3 regions of the uncultured Acetobacteroides sp. genome follow, and region 2 is predicted to be linked to each of the others. Evidence: riboswitches for the same ligand, from Rfam matches in the RefSeq annotation. Region 2 holds a riboswitch; each other region holds the start of a gene.
What was found. A riboswitch is a leader RNA that binds a small molecule or an ion and turns the genes downstream of it on or off. The one in region 2 is predicted to bind cobalamin.

Region 1 (4,194 bases), 560 kb from region 2:
GGTAGGTTAGCTCGCCCGCCTTCAGCTCGAGGTTTAGCTTCTCGTGGAGGAGCGTAGGCTGGTTGCGGCCATCGGAGTAACCGATGCCCAACCCAGTAGCCTTAAGGGTTACCTGCTCTGTCTGCGGTTGTTTCCTTGCACTCATCACGAAAAGTATTGAAGCTTACGACGGTTAAAGATCACGTATATGACAACTGGCGCACCAAGCATCGAAGTTACGGCATTAATGGGGATAATTCCTCCCTCGCCGGGCAGCGTGGTGAGCAGGTTGCAAAAAAGAGCAACCACAGAGCCAAGCAGAATGGTGGCAGGCAGCAGCGTCTTGTGGTTGGAGGTTCCGAGCAGCATGCGCGCTACGTGCGGAACGGCCAGACCTATAAAGGATATCGGGCCGCAGAAGGCCGTAATGGCTGCAATTAGCAGGCCAGCCCCCAGCAGTATGGAGTATCGCGCCCGCTTAACGTTAACCCCCAAGTTGGAGGCGTAGTTCTCGCCCAGCAGCAGCGCGTTCAGCGGCTTAATCTGTAAAAGGGCAACCATAACCCCGATAATCGAGGCGATGGCAAAGGAGGGCATCTCGTTCCAGGTTACGTTCGAGAAATCGCCCATCCCCCAAAGCACGAAGATTTGAATATTCTCCTTCGAGGCGTAAAAGTTAAGAACAGAGATGATGGACGATGCCATGAAGCCTATCATGATACCCACAATAAGCAGCATGGCCGTATTCTTTATCTTTGCCGATAGCGAAAGAATGATGAAGAGCACCACTAGCGCCCCCAGAAATGCAGCAAGGATGTTGGCCGTGTAGCCCATAACCGTTCCAGCGATCATCGACCCATTAAGGGATAGCACCATAATGGCCACGCCAAGATTTGCCCCCGTGCTAATTCCTAAGATTGAAGGATCGGCAAGCGGATTGCGGAAGAGCGTCTGCATCATCAGCCCGCAGGCCGCAAGGGCAGCGCCCGCCAGCATGGCTGTAATCGACTGGGGCATGCGCGACATCCATACGATGTTGCACCAAGCAACGTTTGATGTGTCGGAACTAAAAAGGATGGAGAACACTTTTCCCAATGGAATGGACACCGTTCCCCAGGCGATGTTCATCAGCATCAGAAGAGGGATCAGCAACCCCACGCCTACCATGATGCGTATGCTTTGGCCCCGCTTACGCCTTACTGCGGACATGCTCATCGTGCCAGCATTTGGAAGTACTTTGGAACATAGCCGGGCAGCAGCTCCGGATGGAAGATGTTTACAAGATCGCTAAGGATGACGTCTGGTTCGAGATAGCCATCCTCGTAGTAGGGAGTTCTTCCCGTATCGCAGTTGATGATGGAGCCTTCTTTAAACGCCTTGAAGCTGCTGTAAAGACCGAACTCCTTTTCGAGATGGGCGTAGGTGAACACGTATGGGGTGTTGGTCTTGATGATCCAGTAGTCGGCATTCGATGCTTTAGCCAGCACCGATTCGAAATTCAGCGAAAGCGAACCTGTACTCTTATCATCCTTCCAAATATAGTCTGCACCAGCATCCTCGAGGAAGCGAGCCATGTAACTGCGACCTCCAGGGGTGTACCACACCTGTCCGAATTTCTTTTCGGTGAATACGGTAGGACGATGCGACTTGGCAGCCTTCGCAATTTTTGCAACACGGTTGTACCGGGCATCAACGCTATCGAACATTTTGTTGGCAAGCGCCTCCTTCTTAAAGAATAAGGAGATGAACTTGATCCATTCGGCACGCGCCAAAGGGGTATTTTCGAGGTACGAGCAGTCGTACACCAGCGGAACACCCGTTTGCTCAATCTTGTTAAGTGGACCACCCGATATGGGTGAAACAACCAAGATCTCAGGGTTCGCTTCGATGATGCGCTCTACGTTAGCCTGCGCCACTTCGCCAAGATTCGCTATCTTCCCCTGCTTAAGCTTCGCTTGTACAAGGCTATCCTTTACGTACTGAGGCTCTGCAACGCCAGTTATGGTTTGATTTACCCCAAGGCGAGCCATTTCGTTTACCGTTAAGCCGTAAAAGCAGGCCGATTTTTCGACAGGAACCTTCACGACAATGCCTTTGGGTAATCCCGAAGGGGTAGATTTCGTGCGATCGATAAGAATGTAGCGCTTAAGCAGCTTAGTGGAGTCGAACGGATCGCGAACATCAACCGTGGCGTAGCTGCCGCTGTAGCTGATGCTAAATCCGCGAAGGTATTTAAGGGTTATTTTCTCGGAGAAGTAGGACGAACCAGAAGTTGACGATTCGCCGTTGCCATTTTTCTTGGAAGAGCAAGCGCTAAACAGCAGAGAAACCAATACAATTGCCAGAAAGGCTCTAAAACGTGTCATTCCTTAAACTTTTATTCCCGAAAGTTGATATTTTACCCATGATACAGGCAGGTCTTCTGGCTCGTTCCACCTTTAAAACCTTCCCATCATCAGCTGACAGTGGTAAAAACATTAAAGGCTGCTACTAGAACTTACAGCTGCGGGTACAGCTCCGGATTTTAACCGGATTCCCTTTAATCTTACGTTGTTTGCAAGATCGCCAAATCGGGCACAAATGTAGCCTTTTTTCGACAATTATCTAAAAATGAAGGGCGACAAACTGCCGCCCTTCTATGCTGATTGCTATTTTATTGCTTACTCAACAATGGTTACCCATCCGTGAGGATCGGGAATATCGCCATACTGAATACCAACAAGAGTTTCGTAAAGCTTAGTTGACCATGCACCAGGACAACCATCTTTACAATACTTGTAAACCTTTCCGGTTTCCAGATCGGCAATTTCACCAATTGGAGAGATCACTGCAGCAGTACCGCAAGCGCCAACCTCTTCAAAAGTTTCGAGTTCCTCCACTGGAATTTGACGACGCACAGGTTTAAGTCCAAGATCTTCAGCCAACGTAAGTATACTCATGTTGGTTATAGATGGAAGAATACTCGTGCTCTTAGGGGTAATGTACATGTTATCCTTAATACCAAAGAAGTTGGCAGCACCAATCTCGTCGATATACTTCTTTTCCTTCGCATCAAGGTACAAAGGAGAACCGTAGCCCTTATCGTGAGTTTCGACTACGCCGCGTAAGCTAGCTGCATAGTTACCGCCAACCTTTAAGGTTCCTGTACCTAGCGGAGCAGCACGGTCGCTATCCTTTACAATAGCAATTTTAACAGGTTTAAAACCTTCCTTGAAGTAAGGACCTACGGGGCTTACAAATACAATAAAGGTATACTCCTTAGCTGGCTTAACGCCAACCTCGGCACCCGAACCAAAAAGAACGGGACGGATATATAGCGATGCACCAGTACCGTAAGGTGGTACAAAGCGCTCGTTAAGTTTCACAACCTTAAGGATAGCCTCTTCGAAAAGCTTTTCAGGAACTGGAGCCATAAGAATACCTTCGGCTGACCGATGTAACCGTTTTGCATTCTCGATCCAACGGAAAAGGCGGATTTTACCATCCTTACCTCTATAAGCCTTCAAGCCTTCAAATGCTTCTTGCCCATAATGAAGTCCTGTTGCGGCAATATGAATTGGGAGATACTCCGAATCAGACACCTCTAATTCGCCCCATTTCCCATCTTTAAATGTACAGCGGACGTTGTAGTCAGTTTTTATGTAACCGAAAGGCAACTTACCCCAATCTAAATTTTCCATATGATTGCGTTTTCTGATACCACCAAAAGTAATAGTTTTTCGTTTAGCAAAAACGATTTTAACAAATTTATCACTAACGAAACTATTATACATTACAATTTATCGCACCAATCATCGATTAAGCTACAAAACGACACAAAGTGATGTTTTTATTGTAGCAGATTGAACTACAAACACGAGATTCGTCTTTTAGATTTAACACTCAAAAATAGAGACATTAGAAGAGTGATGAATACTTACTACAATTATTCAAGTAAAAGGAGAGATAAAAACCTCTCCCTTATTTATCTGCCTAGAAGTCGCTTGTCATGATAAGCTGCGGCTTATCGTTGAAATTTTCGTACCGTGGACGATACCGTTCCTTGTCGTAGAACTTTTCGATGTCAACCTTTTTCTTGTAGCTGGTTACAACGTCGATAGGAACATTGTCGTACCGACCATTACGCAAGCTCACCAGCCTGCCACAGGTACCTTTAAGAATAAGATCGAGCGCAAGGTTACCAAAAGCCATGGGCACAATGCTATCAAGAGCATC
Region 2 (4,194 bases):
ATACCGGTTAATGCCTCCGATACCACACCCTGCAAGTCGGCAACGTACCCATCGTACCAAACGTTGGAGCTAAAGTTCCCTACAATAGGAACTCCACAAGCCTGTACATCATCTCCGTGACCAAAAAGCATAATCTCTTTTATTTAGTATCAAGACACAAGTATCAAGATATCTTTTGTCTTGCGTCTTGCGTCTAATATCTAATATCTATTTTCTAGTATCTCATAAACCTTCTTCATATCAACATGTCTTCTGATATGGTCGGCAAGCAGGTTGTACTGCTCCTCCTTAAACTCCTTGTAGTTGAAGGTTCTTGTTATGAGTTTCGATTGGAAAGGGGCTAGTAGATGATCTATCACAACGGCATTGTCGAGAATGCCGTGGATGTACGTCCCAAAGCAGCGGTTATCTACATGAACGCCATCGGCATTGCCGCCGCTAAGCGCATTTAGCGCCGATGCATTGCCCGAGAGCAGCTCCGTTTCGCCCATGTGTATCTCGTACCCCTCGCAGGTTGCAGGATTATCCAGAAAATTAAACTGTACCTGACGGGTAATTTTCTCGCCCAGCATGGTGGTTCGCACAGGTAACAAGCCCAATCCGGGCAGGGCGTCAATCGGACCCTCCACATGCTGCGGATCGCACACCTCCATGCCCAGCATTTGGTACCCACCGCAGATGCCCATCACCGTTTTGCCATCCCTATATGCCTTAACTATAGCCGTAGCAGCACCATTTTTGCGCAGCTCGTACAGATCGGCAATGGTAGATTTTGTTCCGGGGATGATGATGATATCCGCCTTCGAAATCTCATCGACGTTGTTGGAGTAGAAAAGATGCACGCGCTCGTCGCGCTCCAGCACGTCGAAATCGGTGAAGTTGGACATGTGGCGCAGCAGCACCACAACAACATTCACTTTGCCATCTACGGCGGTGCGGTTCTTTAGGTCGAGCATCACCGAATCTTCAGCCTCGATATGGATATCCTTAAAGTAGGGCACAACGCCAAGCACCGGCACCTTGCAAAGGTCCTCAATGATCTTAACGCCATCGGTAAATAGCGAAATATCGCCCCTAAACTTATTAATGATGATGCCCTTTACCAGCCTGCGCTCCTCTTCGGTGAGCAGTATCATCGTGCCGTAAACCGATGCTATTACACCGCCACGGTCGATATCGGCAACAAGAACTACAACGGCGCTGGCATGCTGCGCCATGGACATGTTAACCAGATCGCGCGAACGAAGATTTACCTCGGCAATGCTGCCGGCACCTTCCATAACAATGGGATTATAGGAGTTTTTTAGGCGATCGAAGGCAGAGTTTACCTCTGCGCGCAGCTGCTCGCGGTCGGCTCCGTTGAAGTAGTCGGCAGCGCTCTTGTTGCCCACTACCCTGCCGTTGAGTATTACTTGGCACATGCGGTCGGAGGTGGGCTTTAGCAAAAGGGGATTCATGTCGGTAGAGCAAGGTAAGCCTGCCGCCTCTGCCTGAACGGCCTGCGCACGACCAATCTCTAGCCCATCGGGAGTGGCATACGAGTTGAGCGCCATGTTCTGCGCCTTAAAGGGGGCTGGTTGGAAGCCATCCTGCAGGAATATGCGGCAGAATGCTGCAGCAATAACGCTTTTACCAACATCGCTGCCGGTGCCTGCAAACATTATCGGACGAAGGGAGTGCTTACTCATTCTCTTTTAGGATTCACGTTGCGTGATTGCTCTGCAAATAGGATAGGATGCGATTAATCCAGAGCTTAAAGAGAATCTTAAGAATCTGTATCGACCTGCTCTATTCCCGGAGCATCTGAATATGTTGATAATGGCAGGTCTTCTGGCTCATTCCCGTTTTGAAACCTTCCCAGCACCAGGTGCCAGTGGCTATTCTTCAAAACGTTTAGTGGAATTTACAGCTGCGGGTACAGCTCCGAAGTTTCATCGGATTCCCTTTTATCCTGCCCAAGCAGGATACCAATTATCGGACGCAAAGATGAGGATTTTTTATCAAAAGACGAGCTATCAGTTGAAGATATTCCAATAATAGGCAAGCACAACACCTTACCCTGCTACTTTTGCAATGACAAATTGACAGAACAACACCCTTAATTGCTCCGATAGAGACCGTAGCAGTCCGTAGGATCACCGTAGGATGTACGGAGGTCAAAATGTCATGCACAAGGTAGATTTTAGAAATCCATACCTACGACTACATACCCAATCCTCCCAAGTCGAGGTACGAGTACCAAGTCACAGAAACCGATATTGAGAAAAACATCGATAGCCAGCTGAAGCGCACCATCCTGGATCTTGTCCTATGCGCTCGCAACGAAAGCTGACCGCTGCTTTTCGAATTCCCATACTCAGCTTACAACCCCTTCCGTAAGGGCATAAAAAAAGCCCCCGACCTTTCGGTCGGGGGCTCTATAGGTTTGGCGGCCACCTACTCTCCCGCTTGGTGTAGCAGTACCATCGGCGCTGGCGGGCTTAACGGCCCTGTTCGGAATGGGAAGGGGTGGAGCCCCGCCGCCTAGCCACCTAAGTCTTCTTTTAGATCCTAGTATTTAGCACCTAGATCTTAGACTTCATAGCATATGCCATTCAATCCTCATATAGCGTCTAATATCTAGCGTCTAAAATCTTATATCTTTTAGATTTTGACATTCTTCGGACGAAGCGGCGTCTGCCCGCTAAGGGCGCGGCCCTCTCGGAGCTCGTTCGGGCAATTAGTACCGCTCGGCTAAGCGCATTGCTGCGCGTACACCTGCGGCCTATCAACGTGGTAGTCTCCCACGGCCCTTAAGGGAAGTCTCATCTTGAGGCAGGCTTCGCGCTTAGATGCTTTCAGCGCTTATCCCAACCGAGCGCGGCTACCCAGCGGTGCTCCTGGCGGAACAACTGGTACACCGGAGGCTCGTCCAACCCGGTCCTCTCGTACTAGGGTCAGACCCCCTCAAACTTCCTACGCCCGCAACAGATAGGGACCGAACTGTCTCACGACGTTCTGAACCCAGCTCGCGTGCCACTTTAATCGGCGAACAGCCGAACCCTTGGGACCTTCTCCAGCCCCAGGATGTGACGAGCCGACATCGAGGTGCCAAACCGCCGCGTCGATGTGAGCTCTTGGCGGCGATCAGCCTGTTATCCCCGGCGTACCTTTTATCCTTTGAGCGATGGCCCTCCCATGCGGAACCACCGGATCACTATGCCCTGCTTTCGCACCTGCTCGGCTTGTCGGCCTCACAGTCAAGCGCCCTTGTGCCATTGCACTCCACGCGCGGTTGCCATTCGCGCTGAGGGCACCTTGGGAAGCCTCCGTTACTCTTTTGGAGGCGACCACCCCAGTCAAACTACCCGCCAAGCGGTGTCTCCCTATCAGGGATTAGGCCCCGAAGTGGCGAAGGGCTGTATTTCAACGTCGGCTCCAACGATACTAGCGTACCGCCTTCACAGCCTCCAGCCTATCCTACACATCGCCACCCCAGAACCAGCGCTAAGCTGCAGTGAAGGTGCACGGGGTCTTTCCGTCCCGTTGCGGGTAATCGGCATCTTCACCGATACTACAATTTCACCGAGCTCACGGCTGAGACAGCGTCCAGATCGTTACACCATTCGTGCAGGTCGGAACTTACCCGACAAGGAATTTCGCTACCTTAGGACCGTTATAGTTACGGCCGCCGTTTACCGGGGCTTCGATTCAAAGCTTCTCTTACGATGACCTCTCCTCTTAACCTTCCGGCACCGGGCAGGTGTCAGGCCCTATACTTCACCTTTCGGTTTCGCAGAGCCCTGTGTTTTTGGTAAACAGTCGCCTGGACCTCTTCGCTGCGCCCCACGTCACCGTGGGGGCCCCTTATCCCGAAGTTACGGGGCTAGTTTGCCGAGTTCCTTAGCCGTGATTCACTCGAGCACCTCAGGATTCTCTCCTTGACCACCTGTGTCGGTTTGCGGTACGGGTGCCCAGCGCCTGATGCTTAGGGGGTTTTCTTGGAAGTCGGATTAGGGACGCTATCCGCTTGCCCGTGGGCTCGCGGTACTATCAGGTTCGGCAGGATCCGGCTATTAACCTACACCCTATACCTACACCCTTCAACCCGGCATTCCGTCGCCGGGCGGTCCTTTCACTCCTTCGTCGCCCCATCGCAGCGCTGGCCAGGGACGGAATATTAACCGTCTGTCCATCGGCATCCCCCTTCGGGTT
Region 3 (4,194 bases), 570 kb from region 2:
CATAGCCTTTTTGCATCTGATACTCCTCGTTCCAGATATTATCTATTCGGGCGAATGGGCGTAACCCTCCCCAGTTGAAATCGAATGTTTTGTCCACTGCAACAGAGGCCACCCAAAACGGATTCAGCCAGTCGGTGTTGCCGATGTAGTAGCGCCTACCCGTATACGATTGCGTATACCTAATGCTAAACGATTTCGCTTGAACGTAAATGGCCGCGCTTCCCTTGTACTTGGGGGTATACATCAGCTGCATCCCCTTTGTCGGCGATTCTTTTGTTTGATCTGTCGATCGGGTGAACATCCCCGACACATCTACCCCCAGCGTCATTCTATCCACCTGCTGTTTCACCGTAATGCTGGCTTCCGCGCCTCTCGACCATGCCTTTCCCACGTTTATCGGGCTCCATACTGATCCGTTTGGCTTCCACTGAATCCAGTTGTTTACATTGTTATTAAAAGCCGCAGCTTTCATCGACAGCAAAAAACCATTCTTTGTATGTAGGTAGTCCAGCCCCAGCTCTTCGCCGTAGCCCTCTTCTGGTTTTAAGTCCTGATTACCCCATCCCTTCCAGTACAGATCGTTAAACGAAGGAATACGGTAGTTCCTCGATGCATTCCCCCTTAGTTGAAGCCCCTTCATCAACCTTTTTTGTATTCCCACCGACCATGTCATGGGCGATGCCTTTCCATCAACCAGCTCCTGTCGGATGCTAGCAAAGCTCTCCAGCCCTATATCATCAGCTTTAAAGCGATATCCCAGCACCCCGGCTGGCCGGTAGCGCTCCTTGATCTCAGGATAGTTGGTCGAGGTTGCTCTCTCGTACGATGCGTTGATTCCCCCCTCCAGCGTACTCTCAGCGCTAAGCTTTACGATGGCTTCCCCCTCCAGCAATCCCTGAGTGGTGTGGTGGTTCGATCGTTCTATGCCAGGGTTGCGGTAGTTTTCCCAGTCGCTAAACAAGGCCGACTTAATGTTGAAGTCAACCCGGTGGCGAGTGGCCTGCCACTGTGCAGTTGCCCTTAAAAAATGGTTGTAGTCGTACTCGCTGCTCATGGTGTTGCTCACCATCGGCGGGTACTGGTTGTAACCATCCTGCCCCCAGAGCGATACCACCATCCTGTCGTTGCCCGTTAGCGCAAACGTGCCGGTTTCCATTATTCCTCCCTTGCGGTAGCGGGCGTTTATCTGCCTGTCGCGGTTGTCGCTGCTGGTAATCTTGTAGTTGTTCTCGGCTTCCGTATAGAATAGGCGAGAGGATATCGCCATTTTGGCCCCGCTGTAGGTATATTTGGCTCCGGTATAGGTCAGTCCGTAGCTGCCCACCGACTGCATCACCTCGCCGCTGCTTCCCGTTCCAAAAGGCAGCACATTGTCCAGGTGAATCACCCCACCAATGGCTCCGCTGCCAAACAGCGCGCCGTTTCCGCCCTGCTGCACCACCACCTGATCCACGAAGAAGGTTGGAATACTTCCAAAGCTAACGCCAGCATTCATCGAGCTCTGCAGGTTTATGCCATTCCAGAGCACCGCCGTGTGCGCCGAGCTCAGCCCTCGCAGCGAAACGTTCGAAGTTCCCCCAGGGCTGTAGCTATTCACGTTTACGCTAGCTTGATTCGATAAAAGATCGGTCAGCAGTGCGCTGCTGTTCTGCCTAAGCTCAGTAGGCGAGACGATTTTTAGTGATAGCCCCGACGAGTAGCGCTTCAGCTTGCTGCTAACCACCACCTCCTTCAGCCTTACCGTATCGGATGTGGTCTTTTCATCGATGGCTGTAGGGCCATATACGGACAGCGCGCTAAGTAGAAAAACGTTTAATAACATGTTTTAGAAATGATCAAAATCGTTAGCGATTCAACCACTTAAAACCTGCGAATAAAAAGAAGTGATGCGAAAAGTAATGTAAGATGAATTACATCGAGCTCTTTATCCGAAAGCTATAAATGTTCCAGTTTTGGCAGGTCTTCTGGCTTGCTCCCCTTTTATCCGCCTTCCCGTCCTCAATCGGACAGTGGCATTTGGATGGTGATAAAAGGTTTTGATGGAGCTTACAGCAGCGGTAACTGCTCGGGTTTCTCACCCGATTCCCTCTTCGCTCCGCTTGTGGCGGAGACCAAAACTGCGGCAAAGATAGATTTAATTTATCTTCCCAAAGGCGGCATTAGCTTTTTTTCTTCTCGAATTCCAGTCTCGTCTTCCCAAATGCAGTTACATGCAGATCTAGTCGCGGATTCCTCATCAACAAATAAATAATTTTCTGTAAGATGCTTGTTGATACAATAATAAGTATACATTTGCAGTAAGCTTTATTCAGAAACAGATGCAGGGCGAACGGATCTTCCAGTAGCTCTGCATCTTTTGTTTTACGACATCCCTTGTTAACCTTCCTCATTTACACCGCCTAATGCCAAATCTTGCTAAAAATAAGGCGTTTGGCTTTATGGTTTCATGTCTTTTCCGATAGACTCAGTAGCATTGTTAATGTAAACCATCCCATTTCTATATGGTAAACCATCGGCGAGCAAGCTAAACGGCACCCAACAACTTTTTCTCCGTAATCATCATGGCGAAGCTGGAGGCGTTAGCCGACATCCCAACTTTCCGACAACGGGATATACAAGATTGGCACGAATCCTTGTTTGAGCAAGGTCGCCTCCGCAGCATTTCTCAAAGTAGTAATCGCCTTAAGGCGATTACCTTATCTTAAGCCAAGACATTCTACCGCAACTGAGCGAGTTAATTCGTGCCAAGGGCTTTTCTTTTCTTCTGCCCTTCAAAAAGAAAAGAAGGTAGAGGTCTCTTCCTTTAGTAGATTGCTAGCGGCTATTAAGCGATTCTTGAATTCAGAGGCTATGTTCAAAAGGCAAAGGCTTATATGCTAAATCTAAGGCGTTTGGCGGATATTCGCAGAAATAGCTAACTTCGTGGCGGATGTGTTACGTTTGCATCCTTCATCTTAAATCTATATGCGACAAAGTAAAAAGGACGCTATTCGCCTCAACAAGCTGATTAGCGATGCAGGATTTTGCTCGCGCCGTGAGGCCGACGAGTATATTGCCCAAGAGCGTGTTACCGTAAATAGCCACACCGCAAAGGTTGGCGACCTCGCGTTTAAAACCGACTTTATTCGAATCGATGGCGAGCCCCTCCGCTTCGTCGAAAAGGTGGTCGAGCAAAAGCGAAAGCCTGAATTTCTCTCAAAGCGAGTTTCCCGGAATACGGCCGATGGATCCAAAAAGGAGAGACCAGTCAAAGCAGAAGCAGGTAAAAACGAAAAGTTCGCGGAAAAGAAGAAATCGAGCAATGCCGACAGCATTAAAAAGGATGCATCTAGCGCTTCTGCACCTTCAAAATCATCCCCTTCAAAACCCGATAAGAAGACAGGATCGGCAAAAAAGTGGTTTTCCGGGCGTAAAAAGTAGCGGTATTGCTGTATTCTTATTTATTCATTTTATAAGTTTGTAAGACCATTACGGCTAAGCCAAAAGCCAGCATTAAGCATGTTCCGAAAAATAGCTGCAACAATATCTTTGTTCACCCGAATTCCCATTGCCCGATGGATGTCTATTTCCCATGTCGATTATGGGCGTACGGCACCCTATTATGCAATTGCTGGATGGGTAGTAGGAGGTCTTACCGCGCTCGTCTTTTACCTGGTTGACTATCTTTTCACTCAGCCCGTTACGGTAGCAATCACCCTAACGTTCTCTATCTTCCTAACAGGAGGTTTACAGGAGGGGGGGCTGGCCTACTTCTTCGACAACCTCGGAGGAAGGCACGGGCAGCGCTTCTACATCAAGAACCGCACCGATAAGCAAATCGGAATCCAGGGCATTCTTGGCGTTGCTCTGGCTCTGATACTCCAGTTTTCCATTCTTCAGGAGCTAAGTCCTGCTCTAGTTCCCTGGCTAATACTTTCGGGCGAAAGCCTCTCGCGTTTGGCGACCATAACCCTGATTGACACCAATCGGTACTTACGTCCTAAAGAGGGGTACGATGCAGCCCCTGCTTTTGGTAAGTTAGGCGTAGATGGTTGGCTCATTGTTCTTATCACAGGCTTACTCCCTTTCTTCCTAACCCTTAGGTTGAAGATTTGGGTGGCAATAGCACCTCTTATTGCAGTCCGAATTATTATGCAGATTTTCTTTAAACGATTCAGGGGAGGCGTAAACTTCGAAGAGTGCTTGGCAACGCAG

Region 1: linked by a shared signal. The riboswitch ahead of ACHZA1_RS12735 (ABC transporter substrate-binding protein) and the one ahead of ACHZA1_RS10425 (cobyric acid synthase) in region 2 are both predicted to bind cobalamin.
Region 3: linked by a shared signal. The riboswitch ahead of ACHZA1_RS12765 (TonB-dependent receptor domain-containing protein) and the one ahead of ACHZA1_RS10425 (cobyric acid synthase) in region 2 are both predicted to bind cobalamin.

The regions. Positions count from the first base shown of each region.
Region 1 is NZ_OY763328.2:3,077,054-3,081,247, reverse strand. It holds gene ACHZA1_RS12745 (ABC transporter ATP-binding protein) at 1-145, opposite strand, end outside; gene ACHZA1_RS12740 (iron ABC transporter permease) at 145-1,188, opposite strand; gene ACHZA1_RS12735 (ABC transporter substrate-binding protein) at 1,191-2,345, opposite strand; cobalamin riboswitch at 2,374-2,564, opposite strand; gene ACHZA1_RS12730 (branched-chain amino acid aminotransferase) at 2,640-3,659, opposite strand; gene ACHZA1_RS12725 (ATP-dependent 6-phosphofructokinase) at 3,952-4,194, opposite strand, start outside.
Region 2 is NZ_OY763328.2:2,515,847-2,520,040, reverse strand. It holds gene ACHZA1_RS10430 (aminotransferase class I/II-fold pyridoxal phosphate-dependent enzyme) at 1-131, opposite strand, end outside; gene ACHZA1_RS10425 (cobyric acid synthase) at 201-1,688, opposite strand; cobalamin riboswitch at 1,803-1,987, opposite strand; rRNA gene rrf (5S ribosomal RNA) at 2,424-2,535, opposite strand; rRNA gene ACHZA1_RS10415 (23S ribosomal RNA) at 2,699-4,194, opposite strand, start outside.
Region 3 is NZ_OY763328.2:3,087,189-3,091,382, forward strand. It holds gene ACHZA1_RS12765 (TonB-dependent receptor domain-containing protein) at 1-1,822, opposite strand, end outside; cobalamin riboswitch at 1,937-2,131, opposite strand; gene ACHZA1_RS12770 (S4 domain-containing protein) at 2,965-3,420, shown strand; gene ACHZA1_RS12775 (adenosylcobinamide-GDP ribazoletransferase) at 3,499-4,194, shown strand, end outside.